Regions from separate parts of the Afifella sp. H1R genome, predicted to be linked through region 1. Evidence: riboswitches for the same ligand, from Rfam matches in the RefSeq annotation. Region 1 holds a riboswitch; each other region holds the start of a gene.

Region 1 (4,100 bases):
TCAGCGTCATCGCGCCCCTCCGCGACCGCGCACCAGGATCAGCGCGAATGCCGGCGCACCGACGAGCGCCGTCACGACACCGATCGGCAGAACCTGGCCCGGAATGATGATTCGCGACACGATGTCGGCGAAGATGAGAAAAACGGCGCCGGTGATCGCCGTCATCGGGATGAGCCGGCCATGGCGCGGACCGACCAGAAGCCTTGCCGCATGCGGGACAACCAGTCCGACGAAGCCGATTGCACCCACGATGCTGACCATAACGGCCGTCACCAGAGCGGCCGCCCCGATCAGGATCGCCTGTGTCTTCAATACGTTGATGCCCAGAGAGGCAGCCGCATCCGATCCGAAGGCGAACGCATCGAGCGCCCGCGCATGGACCGTAATGATGACAAACACCAGGAGCGCGACGGGTGCGGCGAGCCATACATCAGGCCAGCGCACACCGGACAGATTTCCGAGCAGCCAGAAGATGATGCCGCGCGCCTGTTCGGCATTGGCCGAGTGCGCGATGATCAGCGACGTGAGCGCATTGAAAAGCTGGGCCCCGGCCACGCCGGCAAGGATCACTTGACCGGTCGATGTTCCCGCAAAGCCACCGGCGGCCCGCGCCAGAGCGATGACGAGCGCGAACGCCACGAGGGCGCCGACGAAAGCGCCGGCCGAGAGCGACACGAGACCACCGCCGATGCCGGCGATGGTGACAGCCACGGCTCCGGTCGATGCACCGGCAGAGATCCCTAAAATGTAAGGGTCAGCGAGCACATTGCGCAGCAGCGTCTGAAGCACCAGCCCCGAGACGGCCAGGCCTGCGCCACAGGAGGCCGCGACGATTGCCCGGCTGAAGCGGTAATTCCAGACGATGCCCTGATCGATCGGATCGACAGGATAGCTTCCCCCGAACACCTTCATGGCAAGCACCTGCCCGACCGTTTCCAGCGGGATTCGCGTCTCTCCGATCGCGGCCCCGAGGATCAGAGCGGCCCCCAGAATTGCGAGTTTCGACGACAACGATGTCAGAAGACCCGGCCAGCGGCCGGGTCGTTGAGTGGCCATAATCGGGCTCTGCTATTTCAGCTTGGGAAGTTCATCGGCGAGCATCTCGAGTGCCGAGATGTTGCGGATGGAGGGATCCATGGAATGGGCGTCCATAACGAGAATCCGCCCCGCCTTGACGGCTTCCATTTCCTTGGCGACCGGATCCGTCTTGAGGAATTCGAGCTTCTTTTCGACGTCGTCGGCAGGAAAGCGGCGGCGGGTCATCTTGGCGACGACGATGATGTCGGGATTGGCCTTGGCGATCGTCTCCCAGCCAACGGTCGGCCATTCCTCGTCGCTTTCCACGACGTTGCGGACGCCGAGCTTTTCCATCATCCAGCCCGGAACGCCCTTGCGCCCGGCGACGTAGGGATCGACGTCCATTTCGGCAGACGAAAACCAGAAGACCGCGGAAACGTCGCCCGCCTTCGCTTCTTTCGCTTTCTCCACCGCAGCGGCTTCGCGCTCCGAAAGATCGCTGATGAGCGCCTCACCCTCCGCCTTGACGTCGTGGATCTCCGCAAGTTCGCGGATCGCACGATACAGGGCGTCGGTGCTGTACATCTCGAGCCTGGTGCCATCGACGCCAGCGGAATTGTCTTTCACGCAATCGGTCGGAAGGATGTAGGTCGGGATGCCGACGTCATGGAACTGCTCGCGGGTCCCGACGATGCCCTGCGGTCCGATATGCCACTCATAGGAAACCGCAACGAGGCCCGGCTTCTTGGCGACGACGCTTTCAAAGCTCGGATCGTTGTCGGCGAGCCGCTCGATGCCGCTGTTGAGTTCGGCAAACTCCGGCAACACATCGCTGAACCAGACTGAGGTCCCGACGACCTTGTCGCCGAGGCCGAGCGAGTAGAGAATCTCAGTCGCAGACTGGCCGACCGTGACATCGCGCTCAGGCGCGGCCTCGAACGTGATGGTTTGTCCGCAATTGTCGATGCTCAGCGGGTAGCTGGTTTCGTTCGCATGCGCGGCGTCGATGAGCGAAAGACTGGCCAGTGCTGCAAGGCCGATCGCGACGTTTCGGTGCATTGTGTCTGCTATCCTGGTTCCGAGAGAGAACCGCGGGGGCAGGCGGAATGGATTGCCCGAAAAGAGACTCGCGCATTGTCGTCGACGACAAGATTGTCATCTCGATCCTTCCCCCGACATCCCCGCCGGGTCTGGTTGCATGATGATGGCAGGTCTCTTGACTTGCGGGTCTCTGCTTCCCCGAGCCTTCCCAGGCGCTAGACGGTGTCCGTCGCACGCCCAGTGGCATTGTTCGGGGTCGCTCTCCGCTCACAATTGCGGGGGCAGTCACGGATTTGGCGCCTACTGGCTACACCGCACCGTATTCCCTTTTCACCCAGCGAAGTCTTCGTTTCGCTGGAAACCATCGACTGAGATAAAGGCTGGATGGTGTCGGAGTGTCAAGCCGGATGCGCGCCACATTCTGTCCCGGTTGCGCAGGCTCAAACAAGCAAGCGCGCCACGCCCGCGATCTTTCAGACACGCATACGTCGGACTTCGGTCATGTGGAGCCAGACGCACCGCGTTCGCGGCCCCGTCCGATTCGCTTATGCTTGGCTGAGCAGCCTGCGAAGCTCGATTTTGAGCACCTTGCCGTAATTGTTCTTCGGAAGCTCATTCAGAAAGACGTAGTCCTTCGGGCGCTTGAAGCGGGCGATTTCCTCGCGGCAGAGCGCATCGAGTTCTTCGACATTCGGCGCGTTCTCCGGTGCGACGACGAACGCGACGACGTCCTCACCCCATTCGGGGCTCGGCCGGCCGACGACAGACACCTCCTGAACGGCGGGATGCCGCAAGAGCACCTCTTCGACCTCGCGCGGATAGATGTTGGTGCCGCCGGAGATGATGACGTCTTTGGAGCGATCCATCAGCGTCAGGAAACCGTCCTCGTCCATCGCACCGACATCACCGGTCCAGAGCCAGCCGTCGCGCAGAGATTCCGCGCTCGCCTTCTCGTTTTGCCAGTAGCCGGCCATGACGCTCGGACCGCGAACCAAAATCTCGCCGCTCTCGCCCGGGGCGAGCGTATGACCGTCGCCGTCCGCCACCCGCACATCGACGCAGGATTGCGCGGTGCCGACGGAGCCGAGGCGTTCCTTCCAGCGCGGGTGGGTCCTGTCGGCCACGAGATCGCGAGAGAGAGCCGTGATCGTCATCGGGCTTTCGCCCTGGCCGTAGATCTGCACGAAGCGCGGCCCGAAGAGCGAAACCGCCTCTTCGATATCGGCGACATACATCGGCCCGCCTCCATAGACGATGGTCCGGATCCCCTCGCCGTCATAGCCGGTCGTCTTCGCGTGCTGGACGAGGCGGCGGACCATGGTCGGCGCGGCGAAGAAGGACAGACCGCCGAGCGAGCGGGCAAGCGAAACGATCTCCGCCGCATCAAATCCACCTGATTTTGGAACGACATGGCGGGCACCGCGGAGAACGTGCATGAAGTTGTAGAGCCCCGCCCCATGCGACATCGGCGCGGCATAGAGCGCGGCATCCTCGGTGTGCACCTCGTCGACATCGACAAAATAGGCAAAGCTCATCGCCTGCAGATTGGCGACCGAGAGCATGACGCCTTTCGGATTGCCGGTCGTTCCGGAGGTGTAGAAAAGCCAGGCGAGCACATCCGACGACATCGCATGTGGCGCGGCAAGCGGTTCGGCGGCAAGAAGCTCCTGGTACGCCTTGCCCGGCGCGGTGATCAGACGCACGCCCTCATCGAGCCGCTGCGCCAGCACCTCGTCTCCCTCGGAGATGAAGACGAGACCCGCTCCTGAATCCTTGACGATGTAGGCCGCCTCGCGCGGATGGAGCTTGTGGTTGATCGGCACGGCGGCCGCGCCGACCCACCAGATCCCATACATGATCTCCAGATACTCGGTCGAATTGGCCATGAAGATCGCGACCCGGTCTCCCGGTGAAACGCCATGCACCTCTTTGAGCGCGCGCCCGAGCCGTGCGGCCCGTTCGGCAAACTCTCCGTAGGTCGCCACAAGTTCATCACCACGCAAAAGCGCCGGTGCTTCGGGCATGCGCCGCGCCGTGCGAAG
Region 2 (4,100 bases), 1.2 Mb from region 1:
ATAGCGCACGGTGAACATCAGCAGGTAGATGAGCTTTTCCGGCACCATCAAACGCCGCAGCGCATGGCCGAGCGTCACCGGCTCGGTGGAGCCGACGAGCGCCATCAAGGCGAGGATGACGGCGTTCGCCGTCAGCGCGATCTCCGCCGCCTGCCGCAGCCCCTGCCAGCTCGCCGCAAAGCCGAAGACGGTGAACATCGCATCGCCCGGCACGGTGAAGGGCAGCATGGCGATCAGGAAGATGATGAAGCTGTCCATCATCGCCATGCGTTTGAGCGTCCGCGCGACCGGCAGCCGCGCCGACAGCATCAGGAAGAACGCCGCCAGAAGCCCGGTCGCCAAAACCGCGAGATCCTGCAGGCTCACCATCACGATGGCGAAGGCGACAGCAACGACGATGCGGGTGCGCACGTCGATGCCATCGATCAGCGTACCCTTGGCCTCGCCCGTATCGGTGAGCGCACGCCGTCCGGCTGAGAGAACGTGGCTCATCGTCAGGCCGCCGTCATCTTGCGCCGGGCCGCGATATAGAACGCGACGCCGAAGATGCCGAAGATATAGCCGATCCCGCCGAGGATGCTCTGCATGTCGTGCTTCTCCTTATAGGCGTCGATATCGCGCCGGAGCGGGATCACCTGTTTCTGCACCGCTTCGGTGATCATCTCGTGCTGTGCTTCAAGAAGCGCGGCGAGGTCGACGCCGGAGTTTTGGGCGGTCGCTCCCCCAGTCTCGTCGCCGGAAGACGCCGGCTCGGCGGCACCGGCCGCAGCTTCGGCAGCGACCAGCGCCGGCGATGAGGCCTCCGCACCGCCGATCTCCGGCAGCTCCTCGGCCGACATCCGCACCTGCGCCACATGGCCCGCGCCGAGATTGGCCTTGAAGACGAGCGGCACCGCCTTTTCGGGCTTGTAGGTGAAGGCTCCGGTCTCGTCGGTTACCGCCTCGCCGAGCTTGTTGCCGTTGTCGTCGAACACCTCGACCGTCGCATCGCTCGCCATGTCGCCATTGGAAAAGCCGACCTCGCCTTCCACGACATCGCCGGACGCATAGACCGACGCGATGACCTTGTGAGCGAGAGCCTGCGATGCGGGCAGAAGAGCCAGAAAAACGAGGGCTGCGCAGAGCTTTCTCATAGCGCGACCTCCTCGGCAGCGGACCGATTGAAAGTGGCGAAGAGCTCCGGCTTGACGCGGCGGGCGAGAACCACGGCCGCCCCCGTCACCAGCGCTTCGATGATCATGATCGGGATATGGGCGAAGAAGACGAGCTTGGCGGCCGGGATGAATTCGTCGCCGGACAGCGCCAGAGCGATCGCGACGAACGCCGTCGTCAGCGCGATCGCGAGCCCCCCGCCGATGGCGCCTGAAATCGCGGCGACCGTCAGCGAATTGGAGGCGATCCCCCGCCGGCACAGATAATAGACGATCACCGCCGGCAGCGCGATGTTGAGCGTATTCACCCCGAGCACGGTGAGCCCTCCGAAGCCGAAGAACACCGCTTGCAGAAGAAGCCCGACGAACAGCGCCGGAAAGGCGGCCCAGCCGAGCACCAGCCCGGCCAGACCGTTCATGATGAGATGGACGCTGGAGGGACCGATCGGAACATGGATGAGCGAGGCGACGAAGAACGTCGCGCTCAACACCCCGGCGGCCGGCATTTTTTCCGCCGTCAGCGATTTGAGGCCGAGCGCGATGCCCCCGGCCGCGAGCACCGCTCCCCCGATGACGACGTCATTGGCGAGAGCTCCGTCGACAATATGCATCGATCCCTCCTGCCGTCACTCGACGTCGTAGGCGCGCACCCAGATGACGGCGTCCTGCGAGAGCTCTTTGCCCTCGAACTCCGTCTTCGGACCCGTACCGAGCGCGGCAAAGCCCCAGAACCCGGCTTTCGGGACGCCGAAGGTGAAGTAGCCGTTCTCGTCGCTCATCGCGACGACGGCACCGCCCGGCATCGGCGAGGCTTTGGGTTCGGTGGGCTTGTTCTCGTCCATGGAGGGCTCGGCCGCCATGTATTCGACTTCGATCTCGGCGCCTGCGACCGGCTTGCCTTCCGACAGGACGCGCCCCGTGAAGGTGGAGCCGGCCAGAATGTTGGTCGGGCGATCGAGCGGCACGATTTCCGTCGCAAGCTCTTTGGGCTCGGCCCAGTCGGTCGGCAATTGCGCCCGGTTCAGATAGGCCTTGGCGATCTGCTGGATGTAGATGTCCTCGCTCTCCTCGTAATAGGGCTGAGGCACGACGACGAGCGTGTAATCGCCGGCGCGCTTGGCCGGCAGCGTGGCATCGAAGGCTTGCGCGCTGTTTTCGAGCCCCTCGAAGGAGATCGGCTTGAGGCTGTCCTTGAGATCGATCTTCTTGCCGCGGAAGACGGCGTAGAACTCTTCCGGCGCGCCCATATCCATGACATGGCCGTTCTCGAAGGGGTGCCAGAAGATCAGCTTCAGCGGCACGTCGCCCGGCTCGGCGAGGTTCACCTCGGGCGTATAGATCAGCTGAAAATGCGCTTCGGCTGCGGCGGGAAGAAGGAACGCCGCCGATGTGAGGGCGGCACAGGCAAACTTACGAAGTTTCATTCGTATCGTCTCTCCAATGACTGTGGCGGACGAACCGCGACAGTGATGCGGAAAGGACGATCGGGGTTTTGGCGTGGATTGGGCGCAAATGGGATTCCTGGCGCCGTTCCACCGCCAGACGCTCACCCCGGCGTCCGTTGCGGTGCGGCACCGGTGGCCCGGCGTCGCGCGTCAGCGGCAGGTCTCCTGGCTTGCGGGTCACAGCGTGGCTTCGTCTTCCCAGCGCATATGCGCCAGTGACATGTTGAAGCCCTGCTCGCCGCTCACAGTTGCGGGGGCAGCCACGGTTTCGGTCCCTGCTGGGTACGCCTCACCGTGTTCCCTTTTAATCCGGTCGCTTTGCGTCCGGAAACCGTTGACGCCCCATCTGCCGGCGAATGGCCATAATTGTCAATGCCGTGCACGTTGAGCAGCTATGCCCGGCACGACTTTCCTTTGCCGGCAACGGACGACGCCGAAGGGCGTGCAACGGCACAAAAAAGGCCGACCGCACATGGCGGCCGGCCCTCTCAAAATCAAACGTGTTCAGGCGTTCAGCGCGCGGCGACCTGCTTGTCGCCGGCCCCGGTTTTTGGTTTGCCGCTCTTGCGCAGCATCCGTTCCAGACCGGCCTGGGCGCCCTCGTTGCCGCGGCCGCCGTCGCGGCGGGGCCCGTCACGCCGGCCATCCGCGCCACTTTTGCGGCTCTTGGGCGCGCCGCCCTCGGCCCGCTTGGCCGAACGGCCTCCTTCGGCACCTTCCGGCCTGCGGTTGCGTCCGCCTTTCGGGGCATCGCCGTTGCGGCCTTCATTCCGCCCGTCGCTCCGCCCTTCGTTGCGCCCCTCGGAGCGAGCTTCGAAGGCCGCGGGTTTGTTGCCCGAGCGCCGGCGGTTGCGTGAGGGTGAAGTGCGCTTGCCGGGCTGGCGTGATCTTTCGTCGCGCCGCTCGCCCGCCTGCTGGCGCACGCCTGCAGACGGCGCCTCATCGGTTTCGCCGACCACCTCGGCCCCGGCCTGGGTCGCGACTGCCTCGCGCCGCGGGGCCGCACCATGCGCATCGATCCTCTTGCCGATCAGCTTTTCGATGTCGCGCAGAAGACCCCGCTCGGAATGATCGCACAGCGAGATCGCGATGCCGCTCTTGCCGGCGCGCGCGGTCCGCCCGATGCGGTGCACATAGGCCTCCGGCACGTTCGGCAGCTCGAAGTTGACGACATGCGAGACGTCGTCGATGTCGATGCCGCGCGCCGCGATATCGGTCGCGACCAGAACGGACACACGGCCGTTGCGGAAGGCACCGAGTGCCTTTTCGCGCTGATTCTGGCTCTTATTGCCGTGAATCGCAGCCGAGCGCAGGCCAGCCTTGTCGAGATGCTGGCTGACGCGGTCGGCCCCGCGCTTGGTGCGCGTGAAGACGATCGCCCGCTCCATATCGGCCGTGCCGAGAAGATCGACGAGCATGTCGCGCTTGCCGGCACTCGCCACGTTGATGACGCTTTGTGCGATCTGCTCGATCGGGCGCGACACCGGGGCGACGGAGATTTCCG
Region 3 (4,100 bases), on a different contig from region 1:
CCCCGCCGAACTTCCGCCCGGTCAGCGTCCGCAAGGTGCGCGACATCACTCCGCATATGCGCCGGATCACCTTTGCGGGCGAGGGCCTCGACCGCTTCGCCGATGACGAGAACCTGCATCTCGGTCTGATCATTCCGCCCGAGGGCGGCGAACTGGTCTGGCCGACAGTCGGCCGCGACGGTCTCCTGAAATGGGATCCGGAGAGGCCGACGCCCGCGCTGCGGCGCTATACGGTGCGAAGCTGCGACCCCGCCGCCGGAACCCTCGACATCGACTTCGTTCTCCATGACGACGCTGGTCCCGGCACGGCATTCGCCTTGCGCGCACAGCCAGGCGTGATGGCGGGTCTTGCCGGCCCGGTCGGAGGCAGCATCGTGCGCGGTCGCGACTGGTATCTCCTCGCCGGCGACGAAACGGCGCTTCCGGCCATCAGCCGATTTCTGGAGATCCTTCCCGCCGACACGCCGGGCCGCGCCTTGATCGAGGTCGCCGGACCTCAGGAGGAGCAGCCGATCGGCAACGGCGCGATCACGGTCGAGTGGATCCACCGCGGCGCGGACAGGCCGGGCCTTCGCCTGTGCGAGGCCGTCCGCGCCGTCGAATTCCCGCCATCTGCCTCTTCGCCTTATGTCTGGGCGGCTTGCGAGTTCAACGCCTTCAAGGCAATCCGCAACCATCTCCGCACCGAGCGCGGACTGAAAAAGCAGGACCACCTCGTCGTCGCCTATTGGCGGCAGGGTGAGCTCGTGGATCAGGCGCCGGAAAACGAGTGACGCTCGCGCCCGCCGCGCCGCATCCGACCAGCGGAATCTCCTTGCTTCAAAAAGCTCTCAGGCGATCGCGACCGGGCGGTGGGTCTCGTCGACGGCGACCATCACGAACGTCCCCTTGCCGCACAGCCGGCGGTTTTCCGACAGGAGCGCCTCGGCGATCATCGTCACCTCGACGGTCATCGAGGAGCGCCCGGTCGCCACGATCGAGGGGTTGAGCTCGATCATCTCGCCGGCGACGACCTGATCCATGAAATCGACGCGTTGCGAGGCGGCCATGACGACGATTTTTCGGCAATGTCGGGTCGCTGCGACGAACGCGGATTTGCCCATCGCGGCAAGGACGTGGCCGCCATAGAGGCTGCCGTAATGGCTCGTCTGATCGGGAAAGACGATCTCGCACGAGCCGCTTTCAGACACCGCCATCTCGGGTTCGTCCGACAGGGGCGGCAGCGCGCCGCCATACCGCTCCAACGTATCGGCGGCCACCATGTTGAAGACGCCCCGCGTCGACAGGCGCCGTTCGCCGGACAGCGGCGCCTCGGCGACGAGATCAACCTCGACACCGAGCGAACGGCGGCCGACACGCACCACCTTTCCCGTCAGCTCGACGATTTCCCCGACATGCGCCGGGACGTGAAAATCGATGCGTTCGCAGGAGGCGGTGACGAAGTCGACATGCGCGTAACGCGAGGCGACGAGGAAGGCGACCTTGTCCATATGCGCAAGGCCGATGCCGCCGAAGAGCGTGCCATGGTGATTGGCGTCGCCGGGAAAGACGAAGTCGATCAGTCGGGTGAAGCCGTTGGCGGGACGCCCCAACGCGTTCTCCGCGCTTGTCTCCGGCGCGTTCATTGTGCGCGCTCCGCCGTTTCAGCACGCAAATGTTCTGCTGCCATGATCATGTCGAGACCTCCCCATCCCAAGCGCTCAAGCTGCTCTGTATCGCCGCCGCAGAAGGCCTGCGAACCTCATCCCAGGGGCGCAGAGCCTGACCACCTTCCCGCCTCAAGCGCACCGCAGCGCACACCGTCAAGGCGAACTTTCTGCCGATCGCCCAGGCGCAACCTCTGAGGCCCAATCTATCCGCCCGACCTTTGGGAAGCCCAACGAAACCCCGCAAAGGCGCCGTGCGCGCGCCGCCTCTGCGGCCTTTTGCCCCCTCTCCCATAGCCATCCATTCTCGCAGGAGGCCGCGCCGCCGGGCGCCATCGGCAGGCTTCATCCGCCGCTGTCAAAAGCGAAAGCGACTTCCAATCAAGCTCATGCGCCTGCGATTCATCTTGACGCGACGGCCGCGATCGTGGTCCGGTCCTTTCGACGGTGCCTCTTTAGAGGCTCAAAAGGGAACGCGGTGCGGGCGATGCTCAAATCCGCGACTGTCCCCGCAACTGTGAGCGGCGAATCGCTCGTCACAATGCCACTGGCCCCGAGGGTACCGGGAAGGCGGCGACGCGATCATGACCCGCAAGTCAGGAGACCTGCCGTCAACCGTGGTCACGCGCGGTCACGTCGGTCGGGGATGTGCCGATGGGATAGACTTCATGAGCCCTTGCGCATGAAGCGTCCTCGATCGCGGTGATGTGCCAACCGGCCGTGCGCCGCCCTTGAGGTCGTCCTGTGTTTTTCTCCCGCCCCTCGCGTGAAGGCGTTCCGCCGCAACGCTTCGTCGCCGTTTGTGCCGGCGTTTTCGTCGCCGCCGGCATGTCTCCGGCCGCCGCGCAGGACGATGACGTCATCGAACTCCCCGAACTCTCCGTCACGGCGAACCTGACGGCGACGCCCCTCACGGAGGTCGGCAGCGCCGTGACCGTCATCACCGGCGAAGAGCTGAAACAGCAGAACATCCACGACGCGACGGAAGCGCTGCGCCAGGTGCCGGGCGTCATCGTCAATGCGGCCGGCCCGCGCGGCCAGTTCACGCAGCTTCGCATCCGCGGCTCTGAAGGCAACCAGACCAAGATTTTCGTCGACGGCATCCCCGTCAACGACCCGGCGCGCGGTTCGGAATTCGATTTCGCGCATCTTCTTGCCGACAACATCGAGCGCATCGAGGTGCTGCGCGGGCCGCAGAGCGCGCTCTATGGCTCCGATGCGATCGGCGGCGTCGTCAACATCATCACCCGGCGCGCCGAACCCGGCACGCATCTGACGGGCCGCCTCGAAGCCGGTTCGCACAAGACGTTGAGCGGCAACGCCACGATCGGGACGGCCGGCACCAACTACGATTTCATCGCCGGCGCATCCGGCGTGCGCACGGATGGAATCTCGGTTGCCGATGAACGCCTCGGCAACAGGGAAGACGACGGCTACGAAAACGGCACCCTCTTCGCCAAGGGCGGCGTCGACGTCACCGACTGGCTCAATCTTTCAGGCGTCGCGCGTTACACGCGCCTGCGCACCGATCTCGATTCGGAAGGGTTTCTGCCCTCCGTCGGCCATACCGGCCCGCTCGATTCCAATCAGGACATGAAGGGCGACCAGCTTTTCACCCGCGCTCAGGCGAAGGTGACGCTCCTCGACGGGCACTGGGAGCAGCTCGCCGGCATCTCCTACACCGATCAGACCCGCGATTATCGCGATCTCGACCCGACCACGGTGACCAGCACTTACGAAGGCGAGCGGCTGCAGTTCGATTACCGCTCGACCTTCATGTTCGATACGCCCGCCATCGCCAATGCCGGGCATACGCTCACCTTTGGGGTCGAGCGGGGTGAAGACAGCGCCGTCTCCGACAGCGCCTGGTCGTCCTTCGATCGCTCCATCACCTCGACGGGCTTCATCGGCCAGTATCAGCTGAGCCTGTTTGAGGACCTGTCGCTGACGGCGGGCCTCCGCCACGACCTGAACGACGTCTTCGAGGATGCCACCACCTACCGGCTGACCGGCGCCTACAATTTCCGCCAGACCGGCACCAAGCTCCACGCCTCCTACGGCACCGGCGTGAAGAACCCGACGCTCTTCGAACTCTACGGCTACACCAACACCTATCGCGGCAATCCGGATCTCGAGCCGGAAGAGGCGAAAGGCTTCGACGTCGGCGTCACGCAGGCCTTCTGGGCAAACCGGGCCTCGCTCGACGTCACCTATTTCAATCAGGAGATCTCCAACCTCATCACCGGCTCGGGCCAGTCCTCGATCAACCAGCCGGGAGAATCCAAGATCGATGGCGTGGAAGTCGCCCTGACGGTCGAGCCGATCGACAATCTGACGGTGACAGGCTCCTACACCTATACGGACGGCGAGGACCCGACCGGCGACGAATTGATCCGCCGGCCGCAGAACGTCGCCAGCCTCGTCGTCAACTACGCGTTCCTTCAGGGGCGCGCC

The links. A riboswitch is a leader RNA that binds a small molecule or an ion and turns the genes downstream of it on or off. The one in region 1 is predicted to bind cobalamin.
Region 2: another riboswitch for cobalamin. It lies ahead of L0F51_RS10510 (DUF4198 domain-containing protein); the one in region 1 lies ahead of L0F51_RS04910 (ABC transporter substrate-binding protein).
Region 3: another riboswitch for cobalamin. It lies ahead of L0F51_RS12630 (TonB-dependent receptor domain-containing protein); the one in region 1 lies ahead of L0F51_RS04910 (ABC transporter substrate-binding protein).

The regions. Positions count from the first base shown of each region.
Region 1 is NZ_JAKEDY010000001.1:1,036,713-1,040,812, forward strand. Features, by position in the region: gene L0F51_RS04900 (ABC transporter ATP-binding protein) at 1-10, opposite strand, end outside; gene L0F51_RS04905 (iron ABC transporter permease) at 7-1,056, opposite strand; gene L0F51_RS04910 (ABC transporter substrate-binding protein) at 1,069-2,076, opposite strand; cobalamin riboswitch at 2,206-2,439, opposite strand; gene L0F51_RS04915 (class I adenylate-forming enzyme family protein) at 2,604-4,100, opposite strand, start outside.
Region 2 is NZ_JAKEDY010000001.1:2,210,117-2,214,216, forward strand. Features, by position in the region: gene cbiQ (cobalt ECF transporter T component CbiQ) at 1-492, opposite strand, end outside; gene L0F51_RS10500 (cobalt ABC transporter permease) at 495-1,133, opposite strand; gene cbiM (cobalt transporter CbiM) at 1,130-1,762, opposite strand; gene L0F51_RS10510 (DUF4198 domain-containing protein) at 1,778-2,575, opposite strand; cobalamin riboswitch at 2,734-2,947, opposite strand; gene L0F51_RS10515 (DEAD/DEAH box helicase) at 3,109-4,100, opposite strand, start outside.
Region 3 is NZ_JAKEDY010000002.1:205,730-209,829, forward strand. Features, by position in the region: gene L0F51_RS12620 (siderophore-interacting protein) at 1-773, shown strand, start outside; gene L0F51_RS12625 (acyl-CoA thioesterase) at 831-1,625, opposite strand; cobalamin riboswitch at 2,075-2,274, shown strand; gene L0F51_RS12630 (TonB-dependent receptor domain-containing protein) at 2,391-4,100, shown strand, end outside.